2 regions of the Brevibacillus sp. RS1.1 genome follow, and region 1 is predicted to be linked to the other one. Evidence: predicted binding sites of a transcription regulator. Region 1 holds the regulator's gene; the other holds the start of a gene.
What was found. The regulator LexA, encoded in region 1, represses DNA repair genes until DNA is damaged. The targets are predictions, from matches to a motif close to CGAACATATGTTCG.

Region 1 (9,577 bases):
CAAGAAGGTTTTGTGATTACGAACCCTTCTAAAGGTAACACAGGCGACCACTAAGCATGATACAGATAAACCCTCTGTTTTTTTACAAGCAGAGGGTTTTCTTTGATGAGTCGATTCTTATTCGTCAGTAGCCATGGTGTAGAGCGCTGTTGGTAAATCTATTAGCAACGGTGAAGAAACGTCATCAACCTGCGTCATAACAAGCCGATGGACTGGACGTGTCATCGCGACATACAATAGTTTCGCGTCCCATTCATTATTTTGATAGGCGTCCACATCCAGCAAAATGACCACATCAAACTGCAAGCCTTTTGTTAAAAAAGCAGGCATGACGGTTACGCCACCTGGAAATTGGTTATCCTTGCTGCCTAACAGAGTCAGATCAGCTATCTTGTCTTGCAGGCCTTTATGTGCTTTTTTACTCGCTAGGATCGTTTTCGCTACGATCGCAATCGTTTTGAAGCCTTCCGACTGGTAGTCTGCCACACGCGAAGAGATGTCCTCCCACAGTTGCGCTCGTGAACGAGCCTTGACCATGATTGGTTTTTCACCATGACGCAAAACCGGTTTTGCCAATACCGTCTCGGGCAATTCAATTTGCCGCAACACTTCGTTAGCACAGCGCATAATCTCAATTGTCGAACGATAGCTTTGCGACAACGTATAATAGGAAGGAAACAGCTGCGCAAATATCCCCTTGGTCAACTCTTCCCAAGCATGAATTCCTCGGTAGCTATGAATGCCTTGCGCAATATCTCCCACGATCGTGAGCGAGTTTCGCTTGGTTGCCAATGCAATGACAGCTATTTCTAACGCACTCAAGTCTTGTGCTTCATCCACGACCGTATGATCAAAATGCTCCGCCTTATTCATTCCTTCCACAATATGCTGCAAGTATAGCAATGGCGCGATATCTTCGGGCTCCAATCGCTCCTCTGCAAACAGCGCAGCACTTGACTGAGTCACATCACGCACAACTTCGTCTGAAATGTCAGCAGGTGCGAGTTTGCGCAGCAATTCCTCGTCAGCAATCAGCTCGCGATAAGCTGCGAAGATTTCCAGTCTTGGAAACGAAGTCAGGTACGTATCCAGGATTTGCTCCAGCATTTTCTCGAATTTGTACAAGCCTTCTTTGTCCAAATCGACTTTTCGTTCTCGTAAATGGGCAAATAATTGCTTGTTCATTTCTTGTTTTAAATGCTTGCGAAGCGCTTCTACTCGACGATGATACGGCATATTGGCGAATTGCTCCAAGAAGCATTGGCGTATAAAATCACCCGGAATGGAAAAGACTTGCTTTGTTTTGTTGTATAAAAAGCTGAGTTTCTTAAAAGGGATTCTCGTTTCGACGATATGCCGAATGTATTGCTCCAGCGCCTCCCGACAAGCGAGCGATCCTTTGAAGCGAAGCCTGTTTCGCGTCATTTCTTGCTGGCGCTCATCCTGCCCTTCTTCGAAGAACAATTGAAGAGGCTTATCGGGACTCACGATTCTCCATCCTTTTGGAAGCAGAGGCTTCACAAGACGCGCTGCCCAATCTACAAAGGTAGACTGTTGAACGTCATCAACTCCCAACTCCGGCAAAACCTCGGATATATAGGTAAGAAACATCCGGTTTGGCGCAAACACCATGAATTTTTTGGACATCATGGAATCCTGGAAGTTATAAATCAAATAGGAGAGTCGGTGCAGCGCAATCGTCGTTTTTCCGCTCCCCGCTACACCTTGCACGACAATGGGCCGTTCTTTTTCCGCCCGAATAATATCATTTTGCTCGGATTGAATGGTAGCGACGATGTCTTTTAGTCTGCTATCGTTCGCCTGATTTAAATTGGCTGCCAAAAATTCATCGATGAAGCCCTCCTGCAAAAACTCGTCAGGATGCCCCATTTCGCGGTTAATTGTTTCTTTTACCGCTCCATCATAGATGCCAACGATCTTTCCGTCTTCAATCGCAAAATTACGCTTTAATCGAACTTCACCACGCACGATCTCGCGTCCCATCCGATAAAACGCGTCTTTGCTCTCACCAGAATAATAAAGACTGGCGATAGGCGCTCGCCAATCCACGACGACAGAATCAAATGTATCGCTGCGTACAATTCCCCGTTTTCCTATGTAGACCTGATCCAGCTCGTAGATTTCATCCTTCAAGAAGTCCACTCTGCCGAAATAAGGCTTCTCTCGCCCCTGATCTTCCAGATAGCGCAAATCCTTTGCCTTTTTAGAGTTAACGACCTGTTTCACATAGTCATCGGTTGCCTCGCGAATTTCATTGCGAAGCTGCTCCATTTCTTCATCAATAGCTGAAATGGTTTCATCCAGCTTTTTTTGTTCCAACTCATAATCACGATGCTGTGTACTCACCTTCATTCCCCCTCACATGTATCGTGTCTTTGAACGTATCAGGACCAATGCCTGGCCAGCCATATTCCAACCGCACATGAAAGTAGACCGAGTCCCAAACTGAGAAGAGCATATAATGTGCCCCGCAACAGATGTCCTTCTCCCCAAAAAGTGACCACTTCCAAGGAGAAGCTAGAGAAAGTCGTAAATCCTCCCATGACACCCGTTGCAAATAAGAGATAGAGTGTGGGAGATAAAATGCCACGTTCTTTCCCCAGCACGAACAAGATGCCAATGATCAAGGAGCCACAGACATTGGCGATCCAGGTTCCCCACGGCCATTCCGGCTGATTTGCGAGTAAAGACAATAGGTAGCGCACAAGAGAGCCAACTGCTCCGCCAACCGCCACAGCTATCCACGCCATCGCTTTCCCTCCCTGGCTATCAAAGCGTTATGTCTGTCACAGAAAAAGACACCCTAGCGTCAAGCGAGGATGTCTGTCGTATCAGTAATTGTTATCTTACTGTTTTGGCTTATTTTCTTCAAGGTCTTCCACATAACGGATGGAATCCAAATTTGCTCTCAGTGAAAGCTTAACGGCGTCAATGTACTTTTGGCGCAATGCTTTTTGCTCGAGCTTTTCCTCTTCAGTTAAACCTTCTTCGCGAGACTTTTTGACCAATTCGTTAATGCGTTTAATTTCTGCGTCAGATACCACTGCTGGTTCCTCCCACTCTGTAGTAGTGCCGCTTCATTATACCACATTCGAATGATCTCGCAAGACAGCCGAACACTTACGGCATATCAGGCATGATCAGAGTTTGCCCCGGGTAAATCCAGTTGCTATCCAAACCGTTCGCTTCCTTGATTTCTATGATATAGTCACGAACATCCGTATGCTGATCTGAGTAGCGAACGGCTAACGACCATAGACTATCTCCGGATTGTACGGTTACTTCTATGCCTTGTGGCTCGTCCATTGGTGAAGCAGCAAACACTAGTTCGGTCAACAAGTAAAAAAAGAGAGTAAATGTAATAAGAAACAAGAGTGCTTGACCTCTCGTGATACCAAAACGAACACGACGTTCTTCTTTTTTCTCGAAACGATTACGTACTGTCGATGAATTCATGATAATGGCCTCCTTACAAACATACGTTCTGTTCTCTTGTAAGCTCATAATAAATGAGAACATATGTTCATGTCAACAACGAAACGAACTTATGTTTGTCGAACGCAAGCTCCCATGGTATAATATAGGAAAATATGTTCGAGAAATCAGGGGTGTCTTTCTATGTCAAAATTATCGAGTAGACAACAAGCCATCATCGAGTTCATACGAAAGGAAGTTCGTGATAAAGGATATCCGCCTTCTGTACGTGAAATTGGAGAGGCTGTTGGACTCGCTTCCAGCTCAACGGTACATGGTCATTTGGCACGCTTAGAGAAAAAAGGCCTCATTCGTCGAGATCCTACCAAACCTCGCGCCATCGAATTGCTTTCAGATGAAGATCGTTTTCAAGACAATTTCGAAGACTCTGTCGTCCGTGTGCCAGTAATTGGAAAAGTAACCGCTGGACAACCCATTACAGCCATTGAGGATGTGGAAGAATACTTCCCGCTTCCAGACAATATCGTGACTTCCGACAAGGTCTACATGCTGCGCGTCTCCGGGAATAGCATGATTGATGCCGGGATTCTCGACGGAGACTACGTCATTGTTCGCCAACAGCACGTAGCGAACAATGGTGACATTGTCGTAGCCATGACAGAAGAAGATGAAGCGACCGTCAAAAGATTTTTCAAAGAAAAGAACCACTTCCGTCTCCAACCGGAAAATGCCACGATGGAACCGATCATTCTGGAGCATGTCACCATTCTCGGTAAAGTCATTGGTGTCTATCGCCTCATTCACTAGTTTCCACGTAAAAAAGGACAGCCTCGGCTGTCCCTTTTGTTTTCTATATGTTATCTGGCGATAAAAAACCAGATGATCATCGTAACTTGCAAGATGACTTTTACGACCGCACTGCCCAAAAATCCGATCAGTGAGCCTACCCCCGCTTTCACTGCTCGCTCCATCGATTGCTTCTGCACCATCAACTCTACGAGAACGACGAATACGAACGGCAAGATCAGCATACCAAACGGTGGGAAAACGAAAATTCCGAGGATAATTCCGACCGCTGCAGCAACGGACGACCACTTGGACCCCCCGTACTTTTTCACAAAGTACATGTTCGTCAGCAAGTCAGCACCGTAAAGCAGAATGCTTAGAACGGCCATTCCCCACCAAAAGGATGCCGGCAATCCCGCTCCCGGATCTGCAATGAAAAAGTGATAGAGCAAAAAGCCCGCCCACAACAAGATCGTATCAGGTAAAACGGGTAAGAAAATTCCTGCGATGCTTAGCAGGAACAATAACACAACCACAACCCATAAAAGTATTTCCATCCACTACACTCCCTTCATTTAGGTATACGAGTGATTACCAATTTCGTTGCGCACTTATTCACTTTTGTCTACACTATTTTAAAAGAAAGTGGACATGGGGGTAGTTTCATGAAAAATTGGCATGATCTCTCTTACTTGAGCAGAGGAACAATGCGCCAAAAAGCGGCGTGGGAAGCGATTCAACAGACGCATATCATGGAAGTACTAGCCGATTACCGTCCAGTGCTTGCCGGAACCATCCCATTGGACATTGATGTTGAGCAAAGCGATCTGGATATTATTTGTGAGAGTCGTGATCTGGATCAGTTTGAGCAGGTTGTCCGTAAAGCGTTTGGCTGCTTGTCCAGATTTGAAGTGACAAAACTCGATCTAAAAGGGATTCCCACGTGCGTTATTTCGTTTTTCACAGCTGGCTTTTGGTTTGAATTGTTTGCTCAACCGGTTGCAGTCGAAAAGCAAAACGCCTATCGTCATATGGACATCGAAGCACGATTATTACATATAGGGGGCTTGGATGCGTGTATCCATATCAGGGCTCTGAAGCAAGACGGCCTCAAAACAGAACCTGCATTTGCTCGATACTTTCATATTCCGGGTGATGATCCGTATGAGGCCTTGTTGCAATTGGAGTCGTTGACCGAACAGGAATTACGCCAAAGAGTTCAGCCCCTACGAAAGGATTAATCTGCTAGCAAATCTATCAACTTGCTGGGATCATAAGGGGTAAACAGTGACTGGCGTTGCAACCGATCATTAAGGAGGACATACTATATGGATTGGCTGATAGAGCTACCGCTCCTCACTGGAGAGAATCGGGTAGAAACAAACGTCGACTTCTCATTTAAGAGATTCGAGTCAAGTGGGCTTCAGGAACCTCCCGATTTTATCCATGATATCGTTCTGCAATGGGCCATCGCCCCTTTTGTTGTTCATGAGCACACTGCTTATCGGATTCCGGCCCACAACGATCCCGAGATAGAAGCGTATGCTTCCGTCAATTTCACAAGCCTGTTTACGACAGTACGGGGAATATGCACAAATGGAAAGTTGGAGGAAATCAGGCTGGAGGACTTAAAGCCGAATATAAAGAGTTCTTTTATCGAATCGGTCATACATACAAGTAAGATTGATCCTCTGGTAAGCGATTTTTATCTACAGGGAGAATGTGAGCGTAGTAATCGACTAAGCATTAAGCTGTTCCAAATAGACAGGGATTCCTTTATCAAGCAGACTACCTACCTTCCCCAACCGGATCACAAAAGGCTCTGGGACTTTATGAATAGACCATTCAAAACGTGTGACGAGGTCTCCATATCCCCCACGAACTGGGTGCTCAGTGACGACCTGCTAGAATCCCCCTTTCTCGTATTTCTCTCACGCTATGCAAGTGAGGTTGTTTTAACGGTGAACGAAAAAGATCAGAATGTTACTATGGTTTCATTTAAAGAGTAATCAGGGCACTCAGCTGGCCGACGTAACCAGCTTCCCGTTCTCAGGATTACCGACTTTTTTGTTTTTTTGTATTCAGCTTTCGTCTCTCGTTAGCATAAACTTTTCTTCATTCTAAAATTCATCAGCTTAGTGCTATTGCGTTCAACGATTTGCGATTTTACTACGATGTACCCTTTTCTTTCAAAAAAGGGTCTAGCGGTAATACTCGAATCGGTTTCTATTTCGATTAGACCTAATTTTTTGGCTTCAGATTCAAGTGTGTCTACCAATGCTGAAGCAATTCCTTGCCCCTGATGCTCTTTATGAACAAATAGTCTATCCAGGTAACCTTGTACACTCATGTCAGAAAAGCCCACGATATAACCATTCATTTCAGCAACATAGGAAATATTACTCGTTAGAGCTTTCAACCAGACCTCTTTCCTCTGCTTCAAATCCGCTAGGGAAGCCCAAGCATTTACTTGTTCTTGCGTGTAATCTTGCTTATTTATGGTATGCACGGTCTCATAAAATAAAGTGATGATCTGGTCAATATCCGTCTCATGAAATCTTCGAAGTAGCATGGAAACTCCCCCTAGAGTATAACGTGGCTACCGAATCATGCCGGCAGCCGCGTCTCGTTTATTTATTGTAGCATCGTTCCCCCGATAGTTTACGTTCATTTATCTACATGGATATGTACTTTTCGTTGCCTTAACAACCACACCGCATTGTTGCGTCCAACAATTGGGGGGCCGTTCATTTGCGGTCTGCTTTTTTGTAAAGAACTGAAAGATCACCTTACTCCACTGATTGAACCACCGAATGCCGTGATGCCATTCTGGACAATACAAACACAGCAATGATGGAGATGAGTACGCCGAGTACGCCGAACCAGGTAATGGATGCTAAAGAAACACGGTTAACGATCAGCCCGCCAATTCCTGCGCCGACTGCCATGGCAAGCTGCATCATGGAACTGTTCAAGCTCAGCATGACGCCCGTGGATTCAGGAACAAGCGAAACTAGGTTAAATTGCTGCGCGGGAGCAGATGACCATGCGGCAAAAGACCAGAGGATCAAAATGGCGAATACGGCAATGACCGACTGTCCGACTAAAGATAGCAAAATCAACGAAATGACGTGAAGCACCATCCCAGAAACGAGCGTGTATTTGATGCCCCGTTTATCCGCACTGTAGCCGCCGACTTTCGAGCCAATCAAACTGGCAACGCCGAACACGAACAGAGCTGCGCTAATCAATGATTCATGTAAATGAGTTACCTCTAGCAGAAAAGGGGATAAGTAAGTATAGACGAGGGAATATCCTCCCAACCAGAAAAAAGTAATCGCTAAAGCAACCAAAACCTGAGGTTTTTTTAACAAAGCAAATTGTTTAATCAGAGGGATAGGCTTGTCGCCCTGCATACGTGGTATAACTGCAGCAATGACAAGCATGGCCAAGCCCCCGACAATCGCGATGGCCAGAAATACCGCTTTCCAGCCAAAAGCAGAGGCTATCATTCTGCCCAGCGGGACGCCGATGATGAGCGATGCGGTAATGCCCATGGTGACGTTCGCGATGGCGCTGGCCTGCTTACCTGGCGGAGCGATTTTGGCGGCGATACTGAGCGCGTTAACTGTGACCACCCCGGCGCCTAACGCCGTAATGATTCTCGCGGTAATGAAGAAACCAAAGTCAGACATTATAAATGTCAGCAGGTTTGCGGCAATAAAGAGGCCCAGCGAATAAAGTAGGAGCTTAAGCCGGTCCATTTTGGCCGTCAGCGCCATCAAAATAGGAGTGCCGACCGCATAGGCCAGGGAATAAACCGTAATGAGCTGACCTGCTACCGCAACGTTAGTTCCCAATGTTTCTGCAATTCGGTCTAATATTCCGGAAACGATGTAATTGGATGTTCCAACTAAAAAACTGATCAAGGCTAGAACGTAAACTTTCCAAGTGCTCTTCATCATTCACACTCCTGATGTGTTTTATATCACTACGAAAAAACGCCACGGCTGCATGTCAGCAGCTAAAGGAGCCAGCGCGGAGCTTGCCGTAATGTTTCGGTCTATTCCTCCCGCGAAATCTTGATCTCGGGATCATAGTTACAAACCGACATGGTTCTCTCCTCCTTTTGAAAAAATGGCATTCAGCATTTTGTGTCAATACAACACCAGTTGCTTGAACAACACTTGTTGTATTTGTATGCTATAATAGCAACCGAATGGTACGCAATCAGCAATAACCATAAACCGTTGTATAGACAACACCATTTCTATAATGTCGTTTTACTGGGGAGATCTTAACCATGACCATTAAAAAGAATGAAGCTGATCCTCGTGTGATACGTACACGGCGACTCCTTCAAGACGCTTTTGCTTCATTAATTCAAGAAAAAGACTTTGAATCGATAACCGTTAGGGATATTGCAGAGCGGGCTACTGTTAACAGAGCGACTTTTTATGCGCACTTTGTAGATAAATTCGAAATTCTTGAGGCCAGACTAATGGAATCATTTATGACAATCATGAATCGTAGAATAAGCGGTCACGAAGTATTGAATGAAGAAACAATTCAGAGTATTTTTCTCGGGGTATGTGAATTTCACATGGGTCTAAGCACTATGTGCAAAAGAAGAAATACATCGCTTGTACCTGTATTCGAAATTCAAATAAAGGAAAAAATTCAAACGATACTTCTTTCCTTTATAGACAAAGACAAGATGCTATCGACTCCAAACCAGCAATTCTTAATAAATACAGCTTCTGTCATGTTAAGTTGGGGAATGTATGGGGCGGCTTACGTTTGGAACAATGAGGGGCGTCTAATAAGTGCGGAATCATTCGTTAAACAGTCTTTGCCCTTAGTCATGAACGGAGCCAAAGAACTGCTGGGATAGGTCCTTTTGTTGTGTATCACAATGAATCATCCCGCCATTCTTGTGTGCTGTACGACGATCTGGCCTCAATCTGTTGATCATCCTTCCCGATCGTCGACTTGATGTGACCATCATTTGTACATCCACCCTTCAGAAGGGGGATTAAAAAACTACCAGTCTTTATAAACTGGTAGCACATAACTCATATATTGTGATAATCACATTTGATCATTTTTCGGCAACCCCCGATGGCACGAAGCTATTTTACTGTTTCACCTACTGTGTCTTTTCAAACCTTTTATGCGTGGGAAGTAAGCGGAAAACGAAAATGTTCTGTCTCCATTTTTAACGAGGGGCGAACAAATAAGACATCATCGGTTGTTGTCATCCATGCAGATTGGATCTTTTCATTCTCACTATCCGGCATAAAGTGAAAATGAATGATCGTTGTCTCAGCGGTTA
Region 2 (9,577 bases), on a different contig from region 1:
CGATACCATCTACTTTGCTCAGCTGGTAGCTAGCGTTCTCCAATTGAGGACCACCCTCGATAGGGCCAATTCCGGAGTGAGGAACTGCGATGATGATGTCCGCACCTTTTTTCTTCATTTCAGGTACGAATTTGTTGGCAGTTTCCACGATGTCCTTCGCGATTACTTTTCCTTCCAGGTTGGCCTTGTCCCACTGCATAATTTGTGGAGGAACAAAACCGATTACACCTACTTTGAGTTTTACATCCTTGCCGTTCTCATCTTTAAAAGTACGCTCCAGGATTTCGTAAGGAGTGAACATGTTTTTGTCATTGTTAGGGTTTTTGTCCTTGTCGTCTACATAGACATTGGCGTTAATATAAGGGAATTTCGCACCTTTCAAGCTGGTGCCCAAGAAGTCCAAACCAAAGTTGAACTCGTGGTTACCGATATTGGCAACATCATAGTCCATCAGGTTCATTGCTTTGTAAGCAGGGTGAGTATCTCCGGCTTTCAACGGGTCAATTTTTGCCACGTAGTCGCCCAATGGGTTTCCTTGCAACAAGTCACCGTTGTCGATCAGGATGCTGTTTTTCGCTTCTTCTCTTGCTTTTTTGACCAATGTCGCTGTTTTTGCGAGGCCAAACTCGTCTGTGTTTTTGTCTTGATAGTAGTCATAGTTCACGATGTTGGTGTGGATATCTGTCGTTTCCAAAAGGCGGAGCTTGAGGACAGAACCTGTTTGCGCGCTTACAGGAGTAAGAGGAAAAGAGAGTGCGCCAACAACCAAAGAAGTGCTGAGGAGAAAAGCAGTCAGCATTTTTTTGTTCGTTTTTTTCATGTTTGAAATGACCTCCATAAGTTTACAATAATGCCAAGCAAAAATAGTTTATCATTAGATTTGAAGGCTGGATAGATAGCTAGATGAAATAGTATATTAATTTTTTGTATTGACAAAAGTAAAAAAATATAACGTCAATCCCACTTTAGTCGCGTATGCCCCTGTTTCTTTGTGGCAATGATAGGAAGAAAAGCCTATAAAAGAAGGGGTTCTATTTGACTGAGAAGAAAAAGTGGATGGTTTACGCGACCTGGGGTGTAGCTTTCGTTACAGGCGTCGTAGCCGGTATTGTATTTCTGGGTAAAAATGGAAGTGATTCAGGTCTTACACGCTTACTGAACCATACTGGTAAAGCGGATGTAGTCGCAGGTAATTCGTACGAACTGGTTTTAGCCCGCCATTATTTGTGTGGGGTGCGAGATGAAGAACATGTATCGGTTCGTCCGAATCAACTGGCAGACGCCATGGGCAACTATACTGGATGGGAAATTGTACAAGCCGAGCCCGTCAAGATGCTCTTAATGAAACGCGAGCAGGATATAGCGCCAGCGTGCAAGGAGAATGGACATATCGGAATAGCTGCGGACGGCATGCTTGCCCTGTTTCATGGTCTGCCTGCTGAACAAGATGTCGTGCAAACCTTTTATCGAATCGATACGGCAAAAATGGAAGCGAGTCTGCCAAAAGAGGAATGGGAGAATCTGAAACGGGGGATTCGCATTCGGAACTTGGCAGAATATAACAGTGTGTTGTCTACCTATGGCGAATACCAATGGAGCGGACAATGAATACGGGTAAACCGAAAAGAAATCCCTTTCGAGCCTTTCGTGTAACAAGCGCGTATGGACTGGAAAGGGATTTTTGTTTCCATGGCTACGGATTTAGTTCAACCGCAATGATTCGCCAGCGTTCCCCCGGGACTTCACGGCGCAAAAGAAACTTCCATGTTCGTCGAAAATTCCCGCCTTCCTCTGCGATGTACGCGAGCCGAACAGGAACCTCTATCAAGAGGGGACCACGTTCGTCTGAAGGGATGACGATTTCTGACGTTCGCACAGATTCGATCGCGGACAGTTCTTCTGGAAGTGTGAAACCGTCTGTTGTCATTCGCATCGAATGGGTGTCGTGCTCATGCAGAGCGGTGAGGAAATAGCCGACCAATTCTTCAGGTGACGCCCCTTTTAGTGTAGTGGCAAGTGCTCCGGAGGCTTTGAGAATCATCATGCTGTGACTGGGATCGGGCTCTGAGCGTCGATGGGTGGAGCTGCCAAAAAAGTGGATGCAAAAATGCCCAGGGAATTCATTTCCCTTAATCGCACCAGCACCATGAGGCATTCCGTGCATAGACGCTGCAAAATAAGTGCCGTCTACCTCTACCAGAATGGCTCTGCGCTTCCACGACCATTTTCCCTGATAAATGTTCTTCATGATCTGTGTATCCTTGCGTGTCAACGGTTGAACATCGGCATGGCGACTACCTGCTCTGCGCTGGACATCAAAACGTTGTCCTGTCTCTAAATCAATTACCGTACCGAATTCCATCCGTTTTAACGTTTTTTTCACCTGTTCCCAAGGAATGGCTTGTGCAAAATGGACTGCCTCTACGGACTTGACCATTTCTTCGATCTGCTGGCGAACATCATTTGCCAACACATAGCGACGCGGCATTTCTTTTTCATAAAGCTGACCATCGTGATCATATACATACATTCGTTTTTTTACGGTCAATGTAGCGCGTACCCAGTGTGGGTTATAGGAAGCAACTTCGATAGCAGAGCCCAATATCCGCTTCGTAAATTGCTTTTGATCAGGGAAGGACATGGTCGTTTGGAAGGAGGAATCGGGTGATACCGATACGGTGACCATGATGTCATTCTTGATCTTGGCAAGCGCATTGTATGGCATGGACAGTGCGATTGCGAGAAAATAGATACAAAAAATAAGGACTTTACTGCGCAACAACCAACACCTCCACAGCTTATCGTTTCAATAAGATGTCTGACATATGTGGCGTAAATCTTGGTATCATAACACCATTGCGCTTACGCCATACTGATTTCATACGGTGATCGAAGGAGGAGTCTTTAGACCATGTCTACCATGCCTAGAGGTAGCTACAAAGACCAGTTCCATCAGCGTTTGTACGTTCAGTTGAACCAGGGGCACAACAAGCTCAATTACCAACAGATCAATAAGATCAAAGAGCACATGCAAAGTGGCGTAGACGACTATGCCCACATGCAGCATGATGTGTCGGATTCATTCGGAATGAACAAACACTAACAGACGCCGTATAACCCGTTCCTTTTATAGGGAGCGGGTTTTTTTGTTCAAAAGTCGACTTGGATATGAAATGGAAATACACGTTCGCTTTTTGGGTGCTTTGTGTTACAGTAGAGAGTAGAATCTTTGCTCACGGAGAGTGGACTATGCGCATTTTAGGAATTGACCCTGGCATTGCGATTGTTGGCTTCGGGGTTGTGGATAAAGAGGGCAGCCAATTGCGTCCCGTCCAATATGGAAGCATTCAAACAGAAGCTGGATTGCCAGTACCGCTTAGATTGAAACAGATTTTTGAGGCAATGCAGAGCCTTCTGGAAACCTATCGTCCCGATGAAATGTCCGTCGAAAAGCTTTTCTTTAATAAAAACGTGACGACGGCCTTTACAGTTGGTCAAGCGCGAGGGGTTATTATCCTTGCAGCAGAGCTGGCTGGTGTGCCGGTCTATGAATATACCCCGATGCAGGTCAAGCAAGCTGTGACTGGATACGGGGGGGCAGAGAAGAAGCAAATACAGGAAATGACGAAGCTCCTATTGCGGTTAAAGGAAGTACCAAAGCCTGACGACGTGGCGGACGCATTGGGCATTGCGATTACGCACGCACAGTTTCGAGCGTTCATTTCCATTTCGGAAGGGGTCAAGAAATGATTGATTTTGTAGAAGGTACACTTAGTTATCTCGATTCGGAATACATAGTTATCGAAACGGGTGGAATTGGTTATCGACTGTTTTGCCCAAACCCGTACCAATTCGTTCGGTATGAAGGCAACAAAACCAAATTGTTTACCCACCACCACGTGCGGGAAGATGCCATCCTGCTGTACGGCTTCGCTACCCGTGACGAACGCGATTTGTTCCGCAAGCTGCTCGATGTTAGCGGAATTGGTCCAAAGGGCGGATTGGCTATTCTGGCCGCTGCAACGCCTGAGCAGCTAGTGATGGCGGTTCAACAGGAGAATGTTACCTATTTGACGAAATTTCCGGGGATTGGGAAAAAGACAGCCCAGCGAATTATCCTCGATTTGAAGGATAAATTGGTAGGGTACACACCATCTGCGATTTTGACTGTTGCAGCGGGTGATTTGACAGCAGGCGAGCAAGCTGTGTCTGCACTGAACGAAGCGCTCGATGCGTTGACTGCACTGGGTTACTCTGATGGTGAACTGCAAAAAATCAGAAACACGCTGTCTGAGAAATCAAAAGAGGGCGATGGTGTAGAAAAGCTCATCAAACAAGGGCTTGCGTTGCTCATGAGGGGGTAGGATTTTGGATTCTCGGATCATCACGACGCATATGAATTGGGAAGAAGATGCGGCGGAGCTGAGCCTCCGTCCTCGCTATTTAAACGAATACATCGGTCAGCAGCATGTGAAGGAAAACCTGAAAATTTTTATTGAAGCGGCCAAAATGCGGAAAGAGTCGTTGGACCACGTACTGCTGTACGGTCCTCCTGGTCTGGGGAAGACGACTCTGTCGCAAATTATTGCAAATGAGCTGGGTGTGAATATCCGCACGACTTCTGGTCCAGCAATTGAACGCCCCGGTGATTTGGCAGCGATTTTGACGAATTTGCAAGAAGGCGATGTCCTGTTTATTGACGAGATTCACAGACTTAACCGAAGCGTCGAGGAAGTTCTGTATCCGGCAATGGAGGATTTTGCGCTGGACATCATTATCGGTAAAGGGCCAAGCGCTCGCAGTGTTCGTTTGGATTTGCCGCCATTTACACTGGTCGGGGCTACGACGCGGGCTGGAATGCTCTCCGCGCCGCTTCGAGATCGCTTTGGGGTTGTCAATCGCCTGGAATTCTATACTGTTCCGGAACTGACCTTTATCGTTTCACGGGCAGCCGACATCCTGCAGGTCGTCATTCGAGAAGGCGGGGCAGAGGAGATTGCCAGACGTTCACGGGGAACACCCCGGGTGGCAAACCGTTTGCTGAAGCGGGTTCGCGATTTTGCCCAAGTAAAAGGCGAAGGCGTCATTACGACAGAGATTGCCAAAGAAGCGCTGGAAAGATTGCAAGTAGATGCCTGCGGTCTCGATCATATCGACCACAAACTGTTGCTAGCGATTATTGATCGTTTTGACGGTGGACCGGTTGGACTGGATACGATCGCAGCAACAATCGGAGAAGAGTCACAGACGGTGGAAGATGTTTGCGAGCCGTACCTCATGCAGATTGGCTTTATGCAGCGGACGCCACGGGGGCGTGTACTCACCCCAAGTGCGTATCAACACTTTGGTCGGGAGATGAAATCGTGAATCCTGTAGCCAAGCTACTTATTATTGGTGGTGCTGCTTTAATCGTAATCGGTCTGTTGTGGCAGGTAGGAGGCAGATTTTTGCCTTTGGGGCGTTTGCCGGGAGATATCGTGGTAGAAAAGGAAAACGTCAAATTCTACTTTCCGATTGTGACTTGTATTGTGATTAGCATCGTCCTGTCTCTTGGCATGTATCTATTTCGGTTGTTTAAATAAGCAAGTGTGTAGGCCATCGGAGCTCATCGTTCCGGTGGTTTTTTGTGTGTGCGGGCGTTTGGTCCCATTTTACGAAAAAGGCAGGAGATCAGCCGACGATTGTCGAAAAAACATGGGAAGACATGCCAATTTTTGTTGAAAATCAGGTGAAGAAAGGACAATGGACGACATGAGAAAGAAATGGATGGGGAAAGTCCTTTCGGTGGGCCTGCTATCAGTAGTTCTCGTAGGAGGACATGAACCAGCGCAGGCAGCCGGCGACAATATTAGGGTTGCGCTATTTGTGGATACAGGACAAGGCTATCGGGGAGTAGTTCCTTCCGTTACGCTAACTGCTGCAAATGGAATGGAGGTCGTGCTCAATGGACCCGAAGGCAAGACAGATTTACCCGAATTAAAGGGAGATGCAGCTCGTTACCGAGTTGATGAATATCATCTGATCGTTGCCGAAACAGGTGACTGGAATCGCGCACAGCAGATTGCACAGCAATTGAGCCAACGAAAATACGAGGGTTCGATCCAGGTGGCAAAACGTAACGGTCAGACCGTCTATCAGGTTGTAAGCGGAACGTACGACACGTATCAGGCTGCTGCGAATCAGGCAAAAACAGTTGCCCAAGCAATCGGGCAGAATCCGCTGGTAAAAGGCCCGCATCGACTCGAAGCGGGTAAATTCAAAAGCTTAAAGGAAGCGCAAGAATGGCAAGCGTCCTTTGAAGCAACGGGTATTCCTGCTTATCCCGTAATGGTATCAGAGGGGGATAAAGTAAAGTATGCGGTTTGGATCGGTGATGAGGTTAGTCCTGATGCTGTGAAAGAATTGAAACGAAGAGCAAACGCTGCATTCCCTTCTTTCTCCTATCAGGAGCCAGACAGCCATTCATATGTTATATTGAAGCAGGATGTATACGGATCACCGGATGAAGTGATTTGGAAGTATGTATTCTCCCCTCAAGTTAAGCTGACTGTTGAAGCGAATAAAGCAGACGATGAAGCGGTGATTGGCGTTGTGGAACGAGAGCAGCGCACATATCGTGGTGAGATGGAGCTGTCGGAATACAATGGTCACTTGACGCTAGTAAATGAGCTTCCGATGGAAGAGTATCTGTATGGCGTCGTTGGCTCTGAAATGGCTCCAGGCTGGCCAATAGAAGCATTGAAAACGCAGGCAGTCCTGTCGAGAACTCGTGCTGTGTGGCAAGGCAATAAGTATGGTGTTGCCAATGTGTCCGATACGGTTTTCGAACAGGCGTATTATGGCTATACAAAAGAGTCTGATGATGTGCGTGAGGCCGTCGACGAGACGGAAGGCGAAGTCATTTACTACCAAGGCAAACCAGCCGAGTCGCTCTTCTATTCCAACGCAGGCGGTATGACAGCGGATGGCACAGAAGTATGGGGCAATCCCGTTCCTTATTTGCGATCTGTCGAGAGTAAAGACACCTATCCAATGGATAATGCAAGCTTATGGTATCGTGTGGCTTTAGCGGATGGTACGAGCGGCTATGTACGAAATGATCTGGTAACCGAAACAGGCCAGAGCAATTCAGCCGGACAAAGAATGGCGGTCATTTCGACCGAGAATACCAATTTGCGCTCGGGTCCAAGTACAACGACGAATCGGGTGTTGTCCGTACTCCCTACTGGTGCAGAGGTAACGATCCTCTCAGAAGTAAAAGAAGAAAATGCGTATTCGTGGACGCGTGGTCCGTTTACCGCTACAGAGATCGCAGCCATGATCAATGCCGCGCATGACAAGAACAAAGCTCCACGCATTTCAGGAAACGTAACGAGCCTGAAAGTGACAGAGCGCGGTCCATCTGGACGTGTGATCGCGATGGAAGCAAACGGGAAGCCAATCGTCGTTTCTTCACCGGATGCTTTCCGTTCTGTTTTTCAACAAGGTGGCTCCCCTCTTCGCAGCACGAAGTTTGAAGTAGAAAAGATCAATGGTTCGCAATTCATCTTCCGTGGTACTGGCTTTGGGCACGGACTTGGTGTTTCGCAATACGGAGCACGTGCGATGGCAGAGGAAGGGTATGACTACAAAGATATCTTGCAACACTACTACCAGGATGTGACAATCGAAAAGTAAGTCGTTTGCCACAAGATCTACCGCAAAAAGGAGTAACGATTTCGTGGACGTGCAACAATTTGATTTTGATTTGCCGGAGCATTTGATCGCCCAGCACCCGCTAGAAGACCGAACTTCATCGAGATTGCTCGTGTTAGAGAAACAAACAGGCAATATCGTTCATCAGCAATTTACCAATCTAATCGATCACCTCCAGGCAGGGGACGTACTCGTCATGAATGACAGCCGCGTTTTACCTGCCAGATTGATAGGTGAAAAGGCTGACACTGGTGCGAAAATAGAAATCCTTTTGTTGAAATCACTTGGTGAGGATCGTTGGGAGACGCTGGTGAAGCCCGGGAAGCGGATGAAGCCGGGGACAGAAGTGGTTTTTGGTAACGGCCTTTTGCGTTGTGTTTGTGAAGACGTGACAGAGACAGGTGGACGAATCGTGCGCTTTTTGTACGAGGGAATCTTTTATGAGATTCTCGACCAATTAGGCTCGATGCCTTTGCCTCCGTATATTCACGCGCAGCTGGAGGACAGCGAGCGTTACCAGACAGTCTATGCGAAGGAGCGCGGTTCAGCGGCAGCTCCGACAGCCGGGCTTCATTTCACAAAGCCATACTTGGAGCAAATCGCTGCCAAAGGGGTACAGCTGGCTTATGTGACACTGCATGTTGGACTTGGGACTTTTCGCCCTGTATCAGCGGATTCCGTGGAAGAGCATGTCATGCACGCGGAGTACTATGAGATTCCCGAAGAAACAGTAGAGCTGGTGAATCAGGCAAAAGTAGAAGGTAGAAGAGTAATCGCTGTCGGGACGACATCCTGCCGAACATTGGAGACAGTAGGGCGCGCGAATGGAGGAAAGCTGGTGGCAACCTCTGGTTGGACGGATATTTTCATTTATCCGGGCTACACGTTTTCCATCCTGGACGGGCTACTGACAAACTTCCACTTGCCGAAGTCTACGCTCGTCATGCTTGTAAGTGCATTGGCTGGAAAAGAGAATGTGATGCGTGCCTACAAAACGGCTGTCGAAGAGGAGTATCGCTTCTTCAGTTTTGGCGATGCGATGCTAATTTTATAAAAATGTGAACAACCCACCTGTATAAGTGTATACTTATTAGTCAGGTGGGTTTACTTCACCCGGAAGTTTTTCTATAATAGGTAAGACTTACATACATAGCTTGAGGAGTGCAAAGATTTGGCTGTACGCTACGAGTTAATCAAAACATGCAAACAAACTGGTGCACGTCTCGGTAAGCTACATACACCTCATGGGACGATTGACACCCCTGTCTTTATGCCTGTCGGTACACAAGCGACAGTAAAGACGATGAGCCCCGAGGAGTTAAAAGCGATTGGTGCGGGCATCATCCTCAGTAATACGTACCATTTGTTTCTTCGTCCAGGGCATGAAATTGTTCGCGAGGCAGGCGGACTGCACGGTTTTATGAATTGGGACCGTGCCATTCTGACTGATTCCGGCGGTTTTCAAGTATTTAGCCTTAGTAACCTCCGCAAGATCACGGAGGAAGGAGTATCCTTCCGTTCCCACCTAAACGGAGAGAAGCTGTTTATTGGTCCTGAAGAGGCGACACAGATTCAAAACGCGTTGGGTGCCGATATTTTCATGGCATTCGATGAGTGTGCTCCTTATCCTGCTGAGTACGATTACGTAAAAAAATCAATGGAGCGAACAACCCGCTGGGCAGAGCGTTGCCTGAAGGCGCACACTCGTCCAAACGAGCAAGCGCTGTTTGGGATCGTTCAAGGTGGAATGTTCAACGACTTGCGCGCACAAAGTGCACGAGATCTCGTTTCCATGGATTTCCCAGGATATGCGATCGGCGGTTTGAGCGTGGGAGAACCGTTTCCTTTGATGTACGAAGTGCTGGAGCATACTGTTCCGCTG

Region 2: the regulator LexA is predicted to act here: its motif matches at 3,177-3,190, upstream of ruvC (crossover junction endodeoxyribonuclease RuvC).

What each region holds. Positions count from the first base shown of each region.
Region 1 covers NZ_JABSVA010000001.1:411,228-420,804, forward strand. The annotation lists gene HP570_RS01670 (HesB/IscA family protein) at 1-54, shown strand, start outside; gene HP570_RS01675 (HelD family protein) at 118-2,367, opposite strand; gene crcB (fluoride efflux transporter CrcB) at 2,406-2,771, opposite strand; gene HP570_RS01685 (DUF896 domain-containing protein) at 2,868-3,065, opposite strand; gene yneA (cell division suppressor protein YneA) at 3,142-3,477, opposite strand; gene lexA (transcriptional repressor LexA) at 3,640-4,263, shown strand; gene HP570_RS01700 (DUF456 domain-containing protein) at 4,314-4,799, opposite strand; gene HP570_RS01705 (DUF4269 domain-containing protein) at 4,908-5,483, shown strand; gene HP570_RS01710 (hypothetical protein) at 5,571-6,251, shown strand; gene HP570_RS01715 (GNAT family N-acetyltransferase) at 6,341-6,814, opposite strand; gene HP570_RS01720 (MFS transporter) at 7,032-8,204, opposite strand; gene HP570_RS01725 (TetR/AcrR family transcriptional regulator) at 8,546-9,136, shown strand; gene HP570_RS01730 (GNAT family N-acetyltransferase) at 9,414-9,577, opposite strand, start outside.
Region 2 covers NZ_JABSVA010000002.1:203,761-213,337, reverse strand. The annotation lists gene HP570_RS06635 (bifunctional 2',3'-cyclic-nucleotide 2'-phosphodiesterase/3'-nucleotidase) at 1-820, opposite strand, end outside; gene HP570_RS06630 (BofC C-terminal domain-containing protein) at 1,036-1,608, shown strand; gene HP570_RS06625 (hypothetical protein) at 1,694-2,779, opposite strand; gene HP570_RS06620 (hypothetical protein) at 2,912-3,103, shown strand; gene ruvC (crossover junction endodeoxyribonuclease RuvC) at 3,250-3,750, shown strand; gene ruvA (Holliday junction branch migration protein RuvA) at 3,747-4,364, shown strand; gene ruvB (Holliday junction branch migration DNA helicase RuvB) at 4,369-5,367, shown strand; gene HP570_RS06600 (DUF2905 domain-containing protein) at 5,364-5,582, shown strand; gene HP570_RS06595 (SpoIID/LytB domain-containing protein) at 5,743-7,677, shown strand; gene queA (tRNA preQ1(34) S-adenosylmethionine ribosyltransferase-isomerase QueA) at 7,721-8,749, shown strand; gene tgt (tRNA guanosine(34) transglycosylase Tgt) at 8,867-9,577, shown strand, end outside.